One region of the Achromobacter sp. T5-5 genome, then DNA from elsewhere that is predicted to be linked to it. Evidence: predicted binding sites of a transcription regulator. Region 1 holds the regulator's gene; each other region holds the start of a gene.
What was found. Region 1 encodes LexA, which represses DNA repair genes until DNA is damaged. Its sites were predicted from a motif close to ACTGTATNNNNATACAGT; they were not measured.

Region 1 (4,775 bases):
TGCGGGCCTCGAACTCCTCGAGTTTCAGCGGGCGGTTGTCCAGCGCGGACGGCAGGCGAAAACCGTACTGCACGAGGGTTTCCTTGCGAGACCGGTCTCCCCGGTACATGGCGCTGAGCTGGCCGATCGTGACGTGGCTTTCGTCGATGAACATCAGTGCATCGGACGGCAAGTAGTCGATCAGTGTCGGCGGCGGCTCGCCCGGCGCGGCGCCGGACAAGTGGCGCGAGTAGTTTTCGATACCCTTGCAGAAGCCCAGCTCCTGCAGCATTTCCAGGTCGAAGCGGGTGCGCTGCTCCAGCCGCTGGGCTTCCACCAGATGGCCGTCATCGACGAAGCGCTTGACGCGTTCGCGCAGTTCTTCCTTGATGGTTTCGATGGCGCGCAGCACGGTGTCGCGGGGCGTCACGTAGTGCGACCCGGGGTAGACCGTAAAGCGCGGCAGCTTCTGGCGTATACGGCCCGTCAACGGGTCAAAGAGCTCCAGGCTTTCGATCTCGTCGTCGAACAGCGTGACCCGCAGGGCGAGCTCGGCGCTTTCCGCCGGGAAGATGTCGATGGTTTCGCCGCGCACGCGGAATACCCCGCGCGTGAACTCGGCGTCGTTGCGCGTGTATTGCATGGCAACCAGCCGCGCCAGGATTTCACGCCGCGCGATCTGGTCGCCGGCGCGCAGGATCAGCACCATCGCGTGATAGTCGCCCGGATTGCCGATACCGTAGATGCAGGACACCGTGCCTACGATGATCGTGTCGCGGCGCTCCAGCAGGCTCTTGGTGGCCGACAAACGCATCTGCTCGATGTGTTCGTTGATCGACGAATCCTTTTCGATGAAAAGGTCGCGCGTCGGCACGTAGGCTTCGGGCTGGTAGTAGTCGTAATACGAAACGAAGTACTCGACCGCGTTCTTCGGGAAGAACTCGCGCATTTCGGCGTAGAGCTGCGCGGCCAGCGTCTTGTTCGGGGCCAGGACGAGCGCCGGGCGGCCCAGCCGCGCGATGACGTTGGCCATAGTGTAGGTCTTGCCGGACCCCGTCACACCCAGCAGGGTCTGGAACATCAGGCCGTCTTCGACACCCTGCGTCAGCCCCTCGATGGCCGTGGGCTGGTCTCCCGCGGGCGGATAGGGCTGATAAAGATGAAACGGGCTGTCAGGGAAATCGACGAATCCCGGACCTGCGGCGGGAGCGCCCGCGCTCGGGTCTATTGCGCTCTTAGGCATGCTAGACTGTTCCAGGGTAAACCCCCCATTATCCACAGCACTCCGTACTGCGTCCACCCACCTCATCAGAGTCCCATGAGCACCCTTTTCGATTCCGTCGAACTCGCGCCGCGCGACCCCATTCTTGGTCTGAACGAACAATACAACGCGGACACCCGCCCCGGTAAAGTCAACCTGGGCGTGGGCGTGTATTACGATGATCAGGGACGCATTCCCCTGTTGGGCGCAGTGCGCAAGGCCGAGGCCGCCCGCATCGAAGCTGCCGCCGCCCGCGGATACCTTCCGATCGAAGGCATTGCCGGCTACAACAGCGGCGCCCAGGCCCTGCTGCTGGGCAAGGACTCCGCGCTGGCAGCTGCCGGCCGCGTGCTGACCACGCAGGCACTGGGCGGCACCGGCGCGCTCAAGATCGGCGCCGACTTCCTGCGCCAGCTTCTCCCGGGCTCCAAGGTGCTGATCAGCGACCCGAGCTGGGAAAACCACCGCGCGCTGTTCGAGCGAGCCGGCTTTGAAGTCGGCACCTACGCTTACTACGACGCGACCACCCGCGGCTTGAACTTCGAAGCGATGCTGGCCGACCTGAAGGCGGCGCCCGCCAAGACCATCGTCGTGCTGCACGCGTGCTGCCACAATCCCACCGGCGCGGATCCCACCGCCGACCAGTGGAAGCAGATCGCCGCCGTCGTCAAGGAAAACAACCTGGTCCCGTTCCTGGACATCGCCTACCAAGGGTTTGGCGACGGCCTGACCGAAGACGCATCGGTCGTGCGCCTCTTTGCAGACATGGACATGACCATGTTCATCAGCTCGTCGTTTTCGAAGTCGTTCTCGCTGTACGGCGAGCGCGTCGGCGCGCTGACGGTCGTGGCGGGCAGCAAGGAAGAAGCCACCCGCGTGCTGAGCCAGCTCAAGCGCGTCATTCGCACCAACTACTCGAACCCGCCCACCCACGGCGGCACGGTGGTCTCGACGGTGCTCAACACGCCCGAGCTGTTTACCCTCTGGGAAGAAGAACTGGCCGGAATGCGTGACCGCATCCGTCTCATGCGCAAGCAGCTCGTCGACAAGATCAAGGAACACGGCGGCAAGCAGGACTTCAGCTTCGTGCTGAAGCAGCGCGGCATGTTCTCGTACTCGGGCCTGAGCGCCGCGCAGGTCGACCGCCTGCGTGAAGAACACGGCGTCTACGCCATCTCCAGCGGCCGGATCTGCGTGGCTGCGCTGAACAGCGGCAACATCGACAAGGTGGCCGCCGCCATCGCGGCAGTGCTTTAAAACCGCAGGCCGGCGCCACGCCGGCGGCAGCCAGAAACGGGACCCAGGGGGTCCCGTTTTTATTTGCGCCCGGCTCGGCTTGCTTTTTTGCGCTGCGCCCCCCAGAATGGCGCTGTATATATGTACAGTCCGCTCACAACGGATCATCGCCATGGCCAGCAAACTTACTGATCGCCAACAACAAATTCTGGATCTCATCAGGCAGACGGTTTCGCGCACCGGCTTTCCGCCGACCCGCGCCGAAATCGCCCAAGCCCTGGGTTTCCGTTCGCCCAACGCCGCAGAAGACCATCTGAAGGCGCTGGCCCGCAAAGGCGCCATCGAACTGACCGCCGGTGCGTCCCGCGGTATCCGCCTGAAGGACGCGGCGACCTCCCCCGCACAGGCCTCGTTGCCCATCCCTGCCCTGGCGCAGCTCCTCCTGCCCCTGGTTGGCCGTGTCGCAGCGGGCAGCCCCATTCTGGCGGCTGAACACGTCGAACGCGAAGTCGGCGTCGATCCCAACCTTTTCGCCCAGGCGCCAGATTACCTGCTGAAGGTGCGCGGCATGAGCATGCGCGATGCCGGCATCCTGGAAGGCGACCTACTGGCCGTCAAGAAAGCCTCGGAAGCCCGCAATGGCCAGATCGTGGTGGCCCGACTGGGCGACGACGTCACCGTCAAGCGCTTGCAGCGCCAGAACGGCCATATCGAACTCCTGCCCGAAAACCCCGATTTCGAGACCATCGTGGTCAAGCCCGACCAGGAATTTGCACTGGAAGGCATTGCCGTAGGCCTCATCCGCACCCAGGCGCTGCACTAGGCGCGTCGGCGCAGCACCCTAAATAAACAAACCCCGCTCAAACATCGAGCGGGGTTTTCGTATTGGGACGCCAGGGCTGGCCCGGGATATCCTGATCTGGATCGGGCGCCCTCTTTCGAAGGCGCCCGGGGTTCAAGCTGCGATCAGTGCTTCATGACCGGATCGGTCGACCCCGGATCGGCCGGCTTGGCCACCAAAGATTCCTTGACGGCTTCTTCCTCGGCGAGCGGTTCGGGCAGACGCTCCAGGGCAAGCTCCAGCACCTTGTCGATCCAGCGCACCGGCACGATCTCGAGGTGGTTCTTGACGTTGTCCGGGATCTCCGCCAAATCCTTGACGTTTTCTTCCGGGATCAGAACCGTCTTGATACCGCCACGATGTGCCGCCAGCAGCTTTTCCTTCAGGCCGCCGATCGGCAGCACTTCGCCGCGCAGCGTGATCTCGCCGGTCATGGCGACGTCGGCGCGCACCGGGATGCGCGACAGGGCCGACACCATGGCGGTGGTGATCGCGATACCCGCGGACGGACCGTCCTTCGGGGTCGCGCCTTCCGGCACGTGCACGTGCATGTCGTGCTTTTCGAACACGCTGTCGGCAAAGCCCAGACGACGGGCCCGCGAACGCACAACCGTGCGCGCGGCTTCGACCGATTCCTTCATCACATCGCCGAGCGAGCCCGTGCGCTGGATGACGCCCTTGCCGGGCATGTCCGCGACTTCGATCGTCAGCAGGTCGCCGCCGACTTCCGTCCACGCCAGACCGGTAACCTGGCCGATCTGGTTTTCCTTCTCGGCCATGCCGAATGCGTAGCGACGCACACCCAGGTAATCGCTGAGATTGTCTGCCGTGACGTTGACAGCCTTGACCTCCGGCGCCTTGCCTTCGGCCTTGGCGCGATCGCTCTGGGTCAGCAATTGCTTGATGACCTTGCGGCAGATCTTGCCGACCTCGCGCTCGAGCGCACGCACACCGGCTTCGCGGGTGTAGTAGCGCACGATGTCGCGCAGCGCGCTGTCATCGACAGTCAGCTCGGTATCCTTCACGCCGTTGTTCTTCATCAGCTTGGGCAGCAGATGGTCGCGGGCGATGTGGATCTTTTCTTCCTCGGTGTAACCCGACAGGCGGATCACTTCCATGCGGTCGAGCAGCGCCGGCGGAATGTTCAGCGTGTTGCTGGTCGCCACGAACATGACGTCCGACAGGTCGAAGTCGACTTCGATGTAATGGTCCTGGAACGTGTGGTTCTGTTCCGGATCCAGCACTTCGAGCAACGCCGACGAGGGATCGCCGCGGAAATCCATGCCCAGCTTGTCGATTTCATCCAGCAGGAACAGCGGATTGCGCACGCCGACCTTCGACATGTTCTGCACGATCTTGCCCGGCATGGAACCGATGTACGTACGACGGTGGCCGCGAATCTCGGCCTCGTCGCGCACGCCGCCCAGCGCCATGCGGACGAACTTGCGGTTCGTGGCT
Region 2 (4,775 bases), 380 kb from region 1:
GACCGCCGCCGCGACATAGCGGTCCACCAGCCAGTCCAGCAGTTCGGACGCCACGTAGTCGCTGCCGCGCTTGAGCAGGTCGGGCGAGGCCTCCAGGCGCTCGCGCAAGGGGCTGTGGCCGGCGGTCGCGCCGCGCCGCACCGTGACCAGGAAGCCGTCGCCGATGAGGAACTGCGTCTCGCCGAAGATGGGGCGCTCGGCCTCGACCTCGACCGTGGCGGCGACGATCAGGATCATGTTGCCGTAGTCGATGATCTTCGGGCGCCGGTGCGCTTCCAGCATTTCTTCCTGGTTCTTGTCACAGGCGCCCAGCTCGCGCGCCACCTTGGCCAGCGTGTCCGGATGGGGATTGCGCAGGCCGATCCACAGCATGCTCTGCCCCTGCCGCTGGCTGACGTACTGGCCGGCTTGTTCAATGGGAACTTCGCGGTCACGCCGTCCGTTCACGTAGGCGATCGACGCCACGACCTCGCCCTTGGGCGCGTCGGCGGGCTGCTCTTCACTAGACATAGACATCCTCGGACAAATCGATCCCTGCCGCACAGCATGTGTTTATCGGCCGATGATAGCCCAGCCCGCCCGCGGACCGCGGGTTCAGAAGAGGTTGCGCACCCGTTTGGCCACGTCGATGCGCGGGGCCTGCGGCTCGCGCGGTTCGGCTCGCCCGGGGGGCAGATCGGGCAGCTTGGGCAGGTGGTCAAAAAGCGGCAGCATGGCGTTGGTGATGAAGCGCGTGCGCGACCCGTAGACGTGGCGGTCGCCCATGCCGGTCTGCTGGTGCACGTAAAAGCGCTGCGGCACGACCAGCTGCAGCCGTTCCCTGGCCCGCGTCATGGCCACGTACAGCAGCCGGCGCTCTTCTTCGATCTCGTCGGCGGTGCCGGTGCTCATGTCGGACGGAATGCAGCCGTCCACCACATTCAGCACGTAGACCGCCTTCCATTCCTGGCCCTTGGCGGAATGGATGGTGGACAGGATCATGTAGTCCTCGTCACGCAGCGGTGCGCCGGATTCGTCGCTGGTGGCGTCGGGCGGGTCCAGCGTCAGTTCGGTCAGGAAGCGCTCGCGCGACGGATAGCCCGAGGCGATGCGCACGAGCTGGTCCAGGTCAGTCTTGCGCACGCGCGCGTCGTCGTACAGGCGTTCGAGCTGGCCGCTGTACCAGCGCAAGGCCAGGTCCACGTCGGCGGGCCACTTCAACGTGGGGTCGCACAGCGCGGCGTACGTGTCGGCAAACGCGCCCCACTCTTCCTGGGCTGCCGCCCCCGGCTTGAATTCGCGCAGCGTGCGCAGCGGCTCGGCGGACGCGGACATCGCGTCCATCAGCTTGCCCGCCGTCGCCGGCCCAATGCCGGGCATCAGCTGCGCGACTCGGAAGCCCGCCATGCGGCCGCGCGGGTTCTCGGCCCAGCGCAGGATCGACAGCAGGTCCTTGACGTGCGCCGCTTCCAGGAAACGCAACCCGCCGAATTTCACGAAGGGGATGTTGCGACGGGTCAGCTCCAGTTCCAGCGCGGCGCTGTGGCTGGCGGTGCGAAACAGCGCCGCCTGCGACTTGAGCGTCGCGCCGCCCTCGCGCTGGGCCAGCACCTGGTCGGCCACCCAGCGCGCCTGCCCGGCTTCGTCGCTGACCGTCACCAGCTCGGGAAGCTGCGAGGATTTGCGGTCGGTCCACAGGTCCTTGGCGTAGCGTTCGGTGGCCTGCGCAATCACGGCGTTGGACGCGGTCAGGATGGGCTGGGTGGAGCGATAGTTGCGATCCAGCGTGATGACGCGCGCGGGCGCGGGGAACTGGTTGGGAAAGTCCAGGATGTTGCGCACCGTGGCCGCGCGGAAGGAATAGATGGACTGGGCATCGTCGCCCACCACCGTCAGGCCGCGGCCGTCGGGCTTCATGGCCAGCAGGATGGCCGACTGCAGGCGGTTGGTGTCCTGGTATTCGTCCACCAGCACGTGATCGAAGCGCGCGCCCACGTCGGCCGCGATTTCCGGGTCCGACATCATTTCGGACCAATAGAGCAGCAGGTCGTCGTAGTCCAGCACCTGCTGGTCCTGCTTGGCCGCGACGTACGCGCGGAACAGGGTCTTCAGTTCGTCTTCCCATTGGGCGCACCACGGAAAGGCGGTCTTGAGCACATCGCCCACCGGCGTCTGGCTGTTCACCACCCGCGAATAGATAGCCAGGCAGGTGCCCTTGAGCGGGAAGCGCGACTTGGTGGAAGACAGCCCCAGTTCATGGCGCACCATGCCCATCAGGTCTTCGGCGTCGCCCCGGTCGTGGATGGTGAAGGCCTCGGACAGGCCGATGCGCTGCGCGCAATCGCGCAGCAGCCGCGCGCCGATCGCATGGAAGGTGCCCGCCCACGGCAGCGACGGCGCCTGCTGCGAGGACCGCAGATTCATCACCCGCTGCAGCACCGAGCCCACGCGCCGTTCCATCTCTAGCGCCGCGCGGCGCGAAAAGGTCAGGAGCAGCATGCGCTGCGGATCCGCGCCGTTCAGGATGAGGTGCGCGACGCGGTGGGCCAGCGTGTTGGTCTTGCCGGACCCCGCCCCCGCGATCACGAGCAAGGGGCCGTCATCGCCTGGCGCGCCGGCCACGCCGAACTCGGCCGCCTCGCGCTGGGCGGGGTTCAGGTCGGCCAGCGGGTCGGGACGTTCGGCCGGGCGGCCGGCGGGCCGTTCGTTGTCGGAGGATTCGGTGAGATGAGCTTGGTCTGGCATGTCGCGGTGCCGCAGCGCTACGGCCGCAAAAAAGGAAGGAGCCAGGGTCTGGCTCCGGATGAACACTGTATATTTATACAGAAATTTTGGATTTTCGTCTGATACGCCTCGGCGCCATGGCTGATTCCCCCCGCATCCTGACCGGCACCGCCTCCTGGACCGACCCCACCCTGCTGGCCTCGCGCCGCTTCTATCCCCCCGAGGCGCGCAGCGCCGAAGCGCGGCTGCGCTTTTATGCGTCGCGCTTTTCGCTGGCGGAGGTCGATTCCAGCTTTTACGCGCTGCCCACGCCGGAAAACGCCTACCTGTGGGCCACCCGGACGCCGGACGACTTCGTCTTCAATATCAAGGCCTTTCGGCTATTCACCGGTCACCAGACGCCGCTTTCGGCCCTGCCCGGCGACATCCGGCGCGAGCTGGCGGACTGGCCGGAGCCGGTGCTCTACCACGACCAACTGCCGCCCGACCTGCGTGACGAACTCTGGCGGCGCTATCAGCTCGCGCTGGAGCCGCTGCGGCTGCCGGGCAAGCTGGGCGCGGTGCATTTCCAGTTTCCGCCCTGGATACGGCGCGACGCCCGCGGCAAGGCGCGCGTGGCGGACTGCGCGCGGCGCATGGAAGATCACCGGGTATCCGTGGAGTTCCGGCACCGCAGTTGGTTCGACGGCCCCGCCGCCACCGCGGACACGCTGGCCTTCGAACGCGACCTAGGCGTGGTGCATACGGTCGTGGACGCGCCCCAGGGCTTTGACAACACCGTGCCCGCGGTCTGGGAAAGCACGCATCCGGATATGACGCTGCTGCGGCTGCACGGGCGCAACGCGGCGACCTGGAACGCGTCGGGTCCGGCGTCGTCGGGACGATTCCAGTACGAATACTCGGAAGAAGAGCTGGCCGAACTGGTTGCCCGGTTCACCCGGCTGGCGTCACAGTCGGCCCAGGCGCACGCCGTGTTTAACACCAACTTCGAAGACCAGGGCATGCGCAACGCCGCGGCCTTCGCGTCGGCGCTTCGGCTGCCGGGCGTGTAGCGGGCATTAGGTAGGTGTCTGACACCCGCAGAACCCATCTTCGATCCACGCCGGTGCCACAAGGGTGTCAGACACCGGTCGCGGCCAACGCTGGCTTTCGCGCCACTTCCGCCAGGCTTTCCAGCAGCACCTCGAACTTGCGCGCGATGTCGTGCTCGGGCACGCAGGCGTAGCCCAGCAGCAGGCCAGGCCGCCGCCCCTCGTCGTTGACGTAGTAGCGCGACAGCGCCCGCGTCAGCACGCCCTTGCTGCGCGCCACCTCCACCACGCGCAGGTCGTCCATGTCCGGCGGCAGCGTCAGCACCAGGTGCAGGCCGGCCATGCTGGCGTCGCGGTGCAGCCAGTCCGGCCCCAGCCGCCGTTCGATCAGGTTGACCAGCATGGCGCGGCGGCGCCCGTACAGCATGCGCATGCGGCGGATGTGGGCCGCGTAATGCCCTTCGGAAATGAAGGTCGCCAGCGCCGCGTGCGTCATCAGGTGCCCTTCCCGGTACAGCTCTGCGTGCGCGGCCTGGAACGCCGCGGTCAGGGCCTTGGGCAGCACCAGGTAACCCACGCGCAGGCCCGGGTACAGCGTCTTGCTGAAGGTGCCCATGTAGATCACCGGCGCATCGGGCTCCAGGCCCAGCAGCGAGGCGATCGGCCGGCCCGAGAAGCGGAATTCGCTGTCGTAGTCGTCTTCGATGATCCAGCTTGCGCTCTGGCGCGCCACCGCCAGCAACTGGCGCCGGCGCGCCAGCGACATGACGGGCCCCAGCGGGTACTGGTGCGACGGCGTCACGAAGATGAAGCGCGGCGGCGTGCCGGGGGTATCGGGCAGGCGCATGCCTTCTTCGTCAACCGGCAGGTGCACGGTGCGCAGGCCGTTGGCCTGCAGGATGGTGCGCGCGCCCCAGTAACCCGGGTCTTCGACCCACGCGGTCTCGCCCGACTCGCCCAGGATGCGGGTGGTCAGGTCGATGGCCTGGTGCGAGCCTTCGGTGATGATGATCTGCTCGGGGTCGCAGTCGATCGACCGCG
Region 3 (4,775 bases), 1.7 Mb from region 1:
CGGGGCCGAAGTCCAGCTCGTGCCGGCCGAGATACAGCGTGTCGGGCTGCCTGGCCAGCATGCGGCGCGTGTTCATCCTCACGAGGCCGGGCAGCAGGTATTCATAGGACAGCGCCAGCAAGGCAAGGATGCCCAGCCCCACCGCCAGCCCCTGGAAGTACACCGGCAGCAGCAGGCCCCAATTGGGCCCTTTGCCGTCCCAGGTCTGCCACATCAGGTAGGCAAGCAGGGCCACGATCATCAGGATCGCAAAGCGCAGATGGGACCGGTAACGGCGGCGGCGCAGTTCCGGCCGCTTGTACACATAGGCGGCAAAATCCGCGTAGTCGTCGGCGGTCAGGTCGACGACCATGCGGGCTTGCCCGGGCGCGGACGGCGTCATCAGATGTCGAGCTCCGCCAGGTTGCCCTTTTCCTCGATCCACGCGCGGCGTTGCGAGGATTCGCCCTTGCCCATCAGCATGTCGAACATGCGGGTGGTGTCATCGGGCGTCTGGTCGCCGTAGCCCACCGGCAGCAGGCGGCGCGTGTCGGGGTTCATGGTGGTTTCCCAGAGCTGCTCGGGATTCATTTCGCCCAGGCCCTTGAACCGGCTGACCGACCAGGCGCCTTCGCGCACGCCTTCCTTGCGCAGCTTGTCCTGTGCGGCCTCGAGTTCGCCTTCGTCAAGACAGTAGATCTTGCGGGCGGGGCGCTTGCCCTGGGCCGGCACGTCCAGGCGGAACAGCGGCGGCTTGGCGACGTAGACGTTGCCCGCCTCGACCAGCTTGGGGAAGTGCTTGTAGAAGAGCGTCAGCAGCAGCACCTGGATGTGCGAGCCGTCGACGTCCGCGTCGGACAGGATGCAGATGCGGCCATAGCGCAGGCCGGACAGGTCGGGGGTATCGCCGGGACCGTGGGGGTCCACGCCGATGGCGACCGAGATGTCGTGGATTTCATTGTTGGCGAAGAGACGGTCGCGATCGACCTCCCAGGAGTTCAGCACCTTGCCGCGCAGCGGCAGGATGGCCTGGAACTCCTTGTCGCGTCCCATCTTGGCCGAGCCGCCGGCCGAGTCGCCCTCGACCAGGAACACTTCCGTGCGGGTCGCGTCGCTGGATTCGCAGTCGGTCAGCTTGCCGGGCAGCACAGCCACGCCCGAGCTCTTGCGCTTTTCGACCTTTTGCGCCGACCGTTGGCGCGCCTGCGCCTGACGGATGGCCAGCTCAGCCAGCTTCTTGCCATATTCGACGTTGCTGTGCAGCCACAGGTCCAGCGCGCTCTTGGAGAAACCGCCAACCAGACGCACGGCGTCGCGGCTATTTAAGCGCTCTTTGATCTGGCCCTGGAATTGCGGATCCAGCACCTTGGCCGACAACACGAAGCTGGCGCGCGCGAACACGTCTTCGGGCAGCAGCTTCACGCCCTTGGGCAGCAGGCTGTGCAGCTCGGCAAAGCCCTTGACCGCGCCGAAGAGGCCTTCGCGCAGCCCGGATTCATGGGTGCCGCCCGCGGGCGTGGGAATGAGGTTGACGTAGGACTCGCGCACCGCGTTGCCGTCCTCGGTCCAGGCCACCACCCATTGGGCGCCCTCGCCTTCGGCGAAGTTCTCGTGGTCGGCGCCAGCGTACTGTTCGCCTTCGAAGAACGGCACCATCAGCTCCGCGCCGGCCAGGGCCTCGGCCAGGTAGCCGCGCAGGCCGTCCTGGTACTGCCAGGTCTTGGTGTCCCCGGTTTTTTCGTTGACCAGCGAGACCTTCACGCCCGGCAGCAGCACGGCCTTGCTGCGCAGCAGGTGCGTCAGTTCGCCCAGCGGGATGTTCGGGCTGTCGAAATATTTGGCGTCGGGCCAGACGCGCACGCGCGTGCCGGACTTCTTGCGGCCGCCCTGGTCGTAGGGCGCCAGAGGTTCGGCGACGTCGCCGCCCTTGAACACCAGGCGGCTCACGGCGTTGTCCCGCCAGACGACGACTTCCAGACGGGTGGCCAGCGCGTTCGTGACGGACACGCCCACGCCGTGCAGGCCGCCGGAGAAGGCGTAGGCGCCGCCGCCGGCCTTGTCGAACTTGCCGCCCGCGTGCAGGCGCGTGAAGACCAGTTCGACGACGGGCGCGTTCTCTTCGGGATGCAGGCCGACGGGGATGCCGCGCCCGTCGTCCTCGACGGACACGCTGCCATCGGCGTGCAGCGTGACCTGGATCTGTTTGCCGTAGCCGGCCAGGGCCTCGTCTGCGGCGTTGTCTATGACCTCCTGCACGACGTGCAGGGGGTTTTCGGTGCGGGTGTACATGCCCGGGCGCTGGCGCACGGGCTCCAGCCCCTTCAGGACGCGGATGGACGCCTCGTTGTAACGTGGAGTGGCCAAGTTATCCCCAACATCTGTGGAAAAAAACCGACATTTTACGGACAAGCCTAGATTCTGCGCGGCTCCCGGTGGGATGCGCACGACCTGACCAAGTCCGATTTCGGTAGGATGATGACAGTCACGACCGGCGCACCGGGGTTCAGTGACCCGGATCGCGACGGCCGCGCCGCAACATCCTACACAAATCCTGCAAACCCTGTTGTTATTAACAGTGGTATGCCTGTTGTTATTGACAGTGGTATGCTTGAGCCCATTCCACAAACAAGAACAACGGCAAGGCGCGTCTTAACGCGCCTTTTGCTGCCGAACCGAGAATCACCATCATGAGCGACCAAATCAAGAACGTCAGTGACGCGAGCTTCGATGCCGATGTGTTGAAATCCGGCCAGCCGGTGCTGGTGGACTACTGGGCTGCCTGGTGCGGCCCCTGCAAGATGATTGCCCCGATCCTGGAAGAAGTCGCCACCGAATACGCGGGTCGCCTGACGATCGCGAAACTGAACGTGGACGAAAACCAGGGCACGGCCACCAAGTACGGCATCCGCGGCATTCCTACCCTTATGCTCTTTAAAGACGGCCAGGCGGCCGCCACCAAGGTTGGCGCGCTGTCGAAGTCGCAACTCACCGCATTCCTGGACGGCGCGTTGTAAACCGCGTGCTGTAAACGAAGGCGCCGCCGCTGAGGCGGCGCTCATTCAGTACCGCGCGAGCCCGTCCGTGGCGCGCCGCCAGAGCCCTCCTTTACTTTTCCCCCAAACTCACCGCGATGCACCTCAACGAACTGAAGGCGCTGCACGTCTCGCAGCTGCTCGAAATGGCCGCTGGCCTGGAAATCGAGAACGCCAACCGCCTGCGCAAGCAGGAACTGATGTTCGCCATCATGAAGCGGCGCGCCAAGCAAGGCGAGCAGATCTTCGGCGACGGCGTCCTGGAAGTCCTGCCCGACGGCTTCGGTTTCCTGCGCTCGCCGGAAACCTCGTATCTGGCCAGCACCGACGACATCTACATTTCTCCGTCGCAGATCCGCCGTTTCAACCTGCACACCGGCGACTCCATCGAAGGCGAAGTGCGCACCCCCAAGGATGGCGAGCGCTATTTCGCGCTGGTGAAGGTGGACAAGGTCAACGGCGTGGCGCCCGAGGCGATCAAGCATCGCATCATGTTCGAGAACCTGACGCCGCTGCACCCGAACCGCGTCATCCGCCTGGAACGCGACATCAAGAGCGAGGAAAACCTCACCGGCCGCATCCTCGACGTCTTCGCCCCCATCGGCATGGGCCAGCGCGGCCTGATCGTCGCCAGCCCCAAGTCCGGCAAGACGGTGATGATGCAGCACATCGCGCACGCCATCACCACCAATTACCCCGACGCGGTCATGATCGTCCTGCTGGTCGATGAGCGCCCCGAGGAAGTGACCGAAATGCAGCGCACGGTGCGCGGCGAAGTGGTGGCCTCCACCTTCGACGAGCCCGCCACCCGTCACGTGCAAGTGGCCGAAATGGTCATCGAAAAGGCCAAGCGCCTGGTCGAAATGAAGAAGGACGTCGTGATCCTGCTGGACTCGATCACCCGTCTGGCCCGCGCGTACAACACCGTCGTGCCGGCCTCCGGCAAGGTGCTGACCGGCGGCGTGGACGCCAACGCCCTGCAGCGCCCCAAGCGCTTCTTCGGCGCCGCGCGCAACCTGGAGGAAGGCGGCTCGCTGACCATCCTGGGCACCGCGCTGATCGAAACCGGCAGCCGCATGGATGAAGTCATCTATGAAGAATTCAAGGGCACCGGCAACTCCGAAGTCCACCTCGAGCGCCGCCTGGCCGAAAAGCGCGTCTACCCGTCCATCAACCTGAACAAGTCGGGCACCCGCCGCGAAGAGCTGCTGATCGCCCCCGACCTGCTCCAGAAGGTGTGGGTGCTGCGCAAGTTCATCCACGACATGGACGAAGTCCAGTCCATGGAGTTCATCCTGGACAAGATGCGCGCCACCAAGACCAACGCCGAATTCTTCGACATGATGAAGAAGAAGTAAGCAGGCCGTCCGCGCCCGCAGCAGCCACAGCCGCAGCCGCCCTGAATGGGCGGCTTTTCATTGCGCGCAAGATCTTGCCAGGGGAGCGTCCGGCCCGCCGCCCCCCTTGCGCACCGCCTCAATGCTCGATGAACTCCGGCATCCGGCGCGGCATCGAATCGGCCGGCCGCGGCGTCTGCTTGGGCGGCTCCTTGCCGGCGCTTTCGATGGGCTCGACGCGCGGGTCGTCCCAACTGCCCGTCACGGAATATTCCATGGTCATCGCGCGCGCGAGCGGCTGCTTGAGCAGCCACTGCGTCACGAAAGCCCCCAGGCCGATCAGCGGATTGACGGCCAGCGCGGTCACCATTGCCGCGCCGCTCGCATCCAGGTTGGGGATGACCACCGCCTTGAGGTCCCAGCGCTC
Region 4 (4,775 bases), 990 kb from region 1:
CAGCTTCAGGGGCTGCGGGGTTTCCAGCAGCCAGAAGGGGCGTTCGAGCAGGGGCGGCAGCGGGTCGGGGCGCTGGGGCGCGGCCAGCGCGTCGCCCCAGGCATTGGCGGTCTCGGGGCGGTGGTCGGCGACGGGCCGGGCGTGGCGCACCCGGTCGCGGCCCAGGCGCGCCACCAGCAGGTCCAGGAGCCGCGCGTGGTCGGCGGCGGTGCCGCCCGGCTCGGGAAACAGGGTGGTGCTGGCGGCGGGCTGCTCGACCGTGTCGGGCGCCTGCAGCGTGACGGCGATGACGGGGGCTTCCAGCGTGAAGTGGTTCAGTTTTTCGCGCAGCAGCGGCAGGAGCTGCCGCGCCTGCCAGACGGGCTGCGCGAGGGCCAGCTCCAGTTCGGTGGGCGGCCGGGCGTGGCGGCCGCGTTCGTGGTCCATGCTGAGCACCACGCGCTGGACGGCCAATTGCCGGGCGGCCAGCCAGCCGCCCAATTGTTCGGCCAGGCGGCCCGCGACGGCCAGCACCGCGTCGGTGTGCTCCATATAGTCCATGAGTTCGATGCGCCGCGAAAACCGATGCGGCGGTTCGATCCAGCGGTGGAGTTCGGGCGCCTGGCCGTAGGCGGCGTCCAGGGCCTGCAGCAGGTCGGGCGCGCTGCGCCGCTGCAGGCCCGCGCGCGGCAGGGCGCGCAGGTGCGCCAGCGTGTGGCAGCCGATGTCGTCCAGCCAGTGCCGGCGGTCGTGCGCCTGGGGCAGCAGCGACAGGGGCAGGGCATCGAGCCGCCGCGCCAGGGTGGACAGCTTCAGCGTGCGCCGGGGGACGCCCCGGCCGGCACGCCGCGCCAGCAGCCAGGCGCCCGTGGCGGTGGGCGCCATGCCCAGGGTCATGCGCAGGTCCAGCGCGCGCAGCGTCGCGGCCACCCGCCGTGCCAGCGCGCGCGGCCCGCGGAAGAACATCAGGCTGGCGCCCACGTTCAGCAGCACGGTGTCGCCGTCGGCCAGCGCGATTTCAGGGGTGTACTGCAGCAAGGCCAGCGCCGCGCCCTGCAGGGCCTCGGCTTCGGCCTGCGCATTGCGCGGCAGCAGTTCCACGCCGGGGGCGATGGCCGCCGCGCCCGCGCGGCGCATGCCGGGCGTCACGCCGGCCTGGCGGGCGGCGGGAGTCAGGGCGGCGACCCGTTCCTGGTCCAGAACGGCGAACGCCTCCTGTTCATGCGGCCAGTGCGGGCGTATGACGTCCAGCGGCAGGCAGCGCAGGCAGGCGGCGATCCAGAGGCGCATGGCGGGGAGTGGAAGGGGTAAGGGCGCCGGGCTCCAGGCCCACGTACAGCGGGGTGTCGCAGACAGGCCCCCGGCGCTTGAGTATGTGCACGGACAAGCCGCCCGGCGCGGGCGCCAGCGCCAGCCGCAGGGCGGCGGGCGTGGCGTTCTGCGCGGCGCGGGACGGGCGCACGGCGATGAACAGCAGGTCGCTGGCCTGGGCGGCCAGGTGCAGGCGGCGCAGGGATTCGGGGCGCACATTGGGCAGCCAGCAGATCAGCGCGCCGCAACTGCCGTTTTTCAGGATCTGTTCGGTGGCCCACAGGGCGTCGACCGGCTTTTCGGGCGCCACCCAGAGCAATTGCCGGGGATCCAGCCGCCAGCTCATCCAGCTGGCGATGTGGGGGACATGCGGCGGCTGCACCAGGGCAATGGGACGGCGTGTTTCCAGCTGGGCAAGGGCGGGACGCAGCAGGCGGATTTCTCCAATGCCGGGGTGCGGGGTCAGCAGTTCGACGAGCGATCCCAGCGGCCAGCCGCCGTCGGGCAGTTCGGCCGAGAGCGCCGCATGCCCGGTAGGCAGGGTGCGTGCGGCGCCCTGGGCCAACTGCGTGGCGCGCCACAGCGCGGGATGGATACGTTCGGGGGACTGCATGGCGGGGACGCCTGGTGGTAAATGACTGTATGAATATACAGTATTGTACCGGGCTTTGGCGCCGGGCTTCGGGGCCAGACTTAGACCCGCCGGACGTATCGCCATGTGCCGCGCCGCGGGCCACGAACGGGCCGGTGCCCAGGGCTCGTCCCGGCGCTATCATGGCCAGGTGACGCGCCGGGCGGCGCGCAGCAAACCCGGGCAGGCTCCCAGGCGGCGCGCCTTTTACAATGCGGCAATCGGGGCGCCGTTTGACGTCCCCAAGCCAGTACGGAGCGGTTTCATGGCGTCTTCCAGTTCTATCGAATTTCTTCCCGATCCGGGCGTCGACGTGCGCCAGCTCTTCATCCTGCTGCACGGCGTGGGCGGGTCACCCGACAACCTGGCGCCTCTGGCCCAGGCGCTGCGCGCCGCCTTCCCGAGCGCGGCCGTGCTGATCCCCGAAGGCTTCGAACCATTCGACGGCGGCGGCGCCGGCCGGCAGTGGTTCTCCGTGCGCGGGGTCACCGAGGAAAACCGCGCCGACCGCGTGGCCCAGGCAATGCCGCCCCTGGAAGCCTACGTGCGCGACGCGCAGGCGCGCTTCGGCTTGCTGCAATCCGACACCGCGCTGGCCGGTTTTTCGCAAGGCGCCATCATGGCGCTGGAACTGGTGCAGGCCCACGACGGCATGGCCGGCCGCGTCCTCGCGTTTTCGGGCCGCTACGCGCAACTGCCCAAGACCGCGCCGCAATACACCACCATTCATCTGCTGCACGGCGCCAACGATCCCGTCATGGCCGTGGCCAACGCCCAGGCGGCGCAGGCCCGGCTGGCCGAACTGCATGGCGACTCCACCATCGACATCGCCTCCCACGTCGGCCATGAACTGCATCCCGCCCTGATCCAGCGCGCCATCGTGCGCCTGCAGACCTGCGTGCCGCTGCGCAGCTGGGAAGCGGCGCTGGGGCTGAACCAGACGCCGCCGGATGGGACGACGGTGCATTGAGCTGACGTGTATCCAGCGTCTGGCCTCGGGCCGCCAGCATGGTTAGCCATGCGTGTTGATACCGCTTGGGGACGCCGCGCCGCCTTCGCACGCTGATGGCCTCGTTTCATGCTCAGGTGCCCGAAGCGGCGGCCAGTCAGTTGCGACCGACAAGGACGGAGTGGGGTGGCCGGGCAGTCCCGCCTGACGAATGATCCTGGGCCAACGCGGTTCCCATCCCAAGAGCAACGATAGCCAGTGCCCGGTCGCATGGATCAAGATTACGGGAGACAGCAGTACCGACAGCAAGACCACGAGCCGGCGCTGGTCGGCGCGCCAGAGAGGCTTGAGAAAACTCCAGGGTGCGGCAAACGACAACCACGGCCAAGGCACTTTAGTCAGTAGCTTGCGGGGGCGAGGCACAGCGTTGGGGCCTTCTTCCATGTAACGCCGGATGAATTCCCAGAGATTGACCAGATCGCTGGTTCCATCGGCGGTCTTGCCCACGAACATGAGGTGATTGTGGGGCAGGCCGGTCATGTCCTGCGTCCACGCCAGTAAAAGCTGGGTGCCCGTGCCGGCCATCTCCGGTTTTCCTGCGGCTGCTTCGGGCGAGACCAGGTCCCACGCGAGAACGGCGATGCCGCCGGCGTAACGAGGACGATGCAGATATACCTGCCGTGTGATGCGGTTGAAGCGGATGAGGAGGCGGCGTTGGACGAAGTTTTCCAAGCGGAGCCAGCGCCATATGAACCGGCGAATAACCAGAACCAGCCCAACGGTTATCAGTGGCGTTGCGAGCGCAGCAACGTAGTCGCCCATATCTGCCGGCCTGCTTGACCACGGATACACGTGAGTCCACCACACCGTGCTGAAGGCGGCGCTCAGCGCGAACAGCGACCAAGTCAGATAGAGCAACGGCACAGTGAATAGTGTGATGAAACCCCGCTTTTCTTGAAGCGCGCCGGCCCGGAGTTCGATGTAGGTATCGTTAAACGCGTATAACGATCCTTCCGCGCTGGGATGCTCACTAACACGATCGCGAATTCCGATTTCTCCACTGAATCGTTTCCCGGTTTTAGCCAAGCTTTCGCTTTCAGTGGCTAGCGCCACCTTGGTGGCATCGTCAAAGCCCCTACGTAGATTTGCGATGGTCTGCACCGTCCAGGCTTGCTCTTCAATGAAATACATTTACTTCACCGCATTGAAAGCTTCGAACAATTTTTGCAGTTCGGTCGACTCATCTTTAAAGGGCTTGAAAAAGCCATTTGGCGATCGAATCCCGAAACAGCAATGGGCACACCAAGTTTCCATTTCGTCTGGCTCTAATACCCAGATAGTTACCGTGATCAACAAGCCTATAGCCGTGCCCCAGCCCAACGCCAATCCAAGCAAGGCAGATATGCGGGCGACAGCGAGACCTTCTGCCTGACGAATGAGAGCAGGCAACGCTGCTCGAAGGAACTGCCTCTCTGTGTTTTGTAGTATCCAACGTAAAAGAGGCCCGGACGTAGAGAATGAAATGGCTGTAGAGAGCCCTGTAATTCCTAACGCGACCACGGCATGTGCGAGATACGCAAAACCCAATGCCCGGTGATCTTGGGCGAAGGCTTTTCGCATATCCGACACGTCCAGTGCCACCATGATGCGCTCCTCCAAGCGCCGCTAATGCGCCGCCAGACAACTTCAATCCGCCCAATGCAATTGACGTTCCTCTACCGACGACCGTGTTAGCGCCATATCTCGCTGCTACAGATTCCACACTCGTCGCCGCCAACTCGAACCCCGCCGCCGCCGTCGTCAATCCCGCCGCGGTGAATTCCGCCCATTGTCTGGCCTCCTTGTCCGAGGCGCTGCCTTTGGTCAACAGCAACACGGCCTCAAGCAGGGCGATGATTGCACCAC

Region 2: the regulator LexA is predicted to act here: its motif matches at 2,789-2,806, upstream of ACZ50Q_RS10005 (ATP-dependent helicase).
Region 3: the regulator LexA is predicted to act here: its motif matches at 2,539-2,556, upstream of ACZ50Q_RS19730 (DNA topoisomerase IV subunit B).
Region 4: the regulator LexA is predicted to act here: its motif matches at 1,928-1,945, upstream of imuA (translesion DNA synthesis-associated protein ImuA).

What each region holds. Positions count from the first base shown of each region.
Region 1 covers NZ_AP027919.1:2,610,964-2,615,738, reverse strand. The annotation lists gene uvrB (excinuclease ABC subunit UvrB) at 1-1,222, opposite strand, end outside; gene ACZ50Q_RS11875 (amino acid aminotransferase) at 1,298-2,497, shown strand; gene lexA (transcriptional repressor LexA) at 2,649-3,299, shown strand; gene lon (endopeptidase La) at 3,443-4,775, opposite strand, start outside.
Region 2 covers NZ_AP027919.1:2,229,494-2,234,268, reverse strand. The annotation lists gene ACZ50Q_RS10010 (magnesium and cobalt transport protein CorA) at 1-510, opposite strand, end outside; gene ACZ50Q_RS10005 (ATP-dependent helicase) at 595-2,724, opposite strand; gene ACZ50Q_RS10000 (DUF72 domain-containing protein) at 2,841-3,755, shown strand; gene pdxR (MocR-like pyridoxine biosynthesis transcription factor PdxR) at 3,823-4,775, opposite strand, start outside.
Region 3 covers NZ_AP027919.1:4,349,229-4,354,003, forward strand. The annotation lists gene ACZ50Q_RS19725 (YcxB family protein) at 1-382, opposite strand, end outside; gene ACZ50Q_RS19730 (DNA topoisomerase IV subunit B) at 382-2,343, opposite strand; gene trxA (thioredoxin TrxA) at 2,667-2,993, shown strand; gene rho (transcription termination factor Rho) at 3,110-4,369, shown strand; gene ACZ50Q_RS19745 (YhdP family protein) at 4,488-4,775, opposite strand, start outside.
Region 4 covers NZ_AP027919.1:3,602,363-3,607,137, reverse strand. The annotation lists gene ACZ50Q_RS16385 (Y-family DNA polymerase) at 1-1,269, opposite strand, end outside; gene imuA (translesion DNA synthesis-associated protein ImuA) at 1,199-1,903, opposite strand; gene ypfH (esterase) at 2,187-2,891, shown strand; gene ACZ50Q_RS16370 (DUF6708 domain-containing protein) at 2,934-4,061, opposite strand; gene ACZ50Q_RS16365 (T6SS effector BTH_I2691 family protein) at 4,117-4,775, opposite strand, start outside.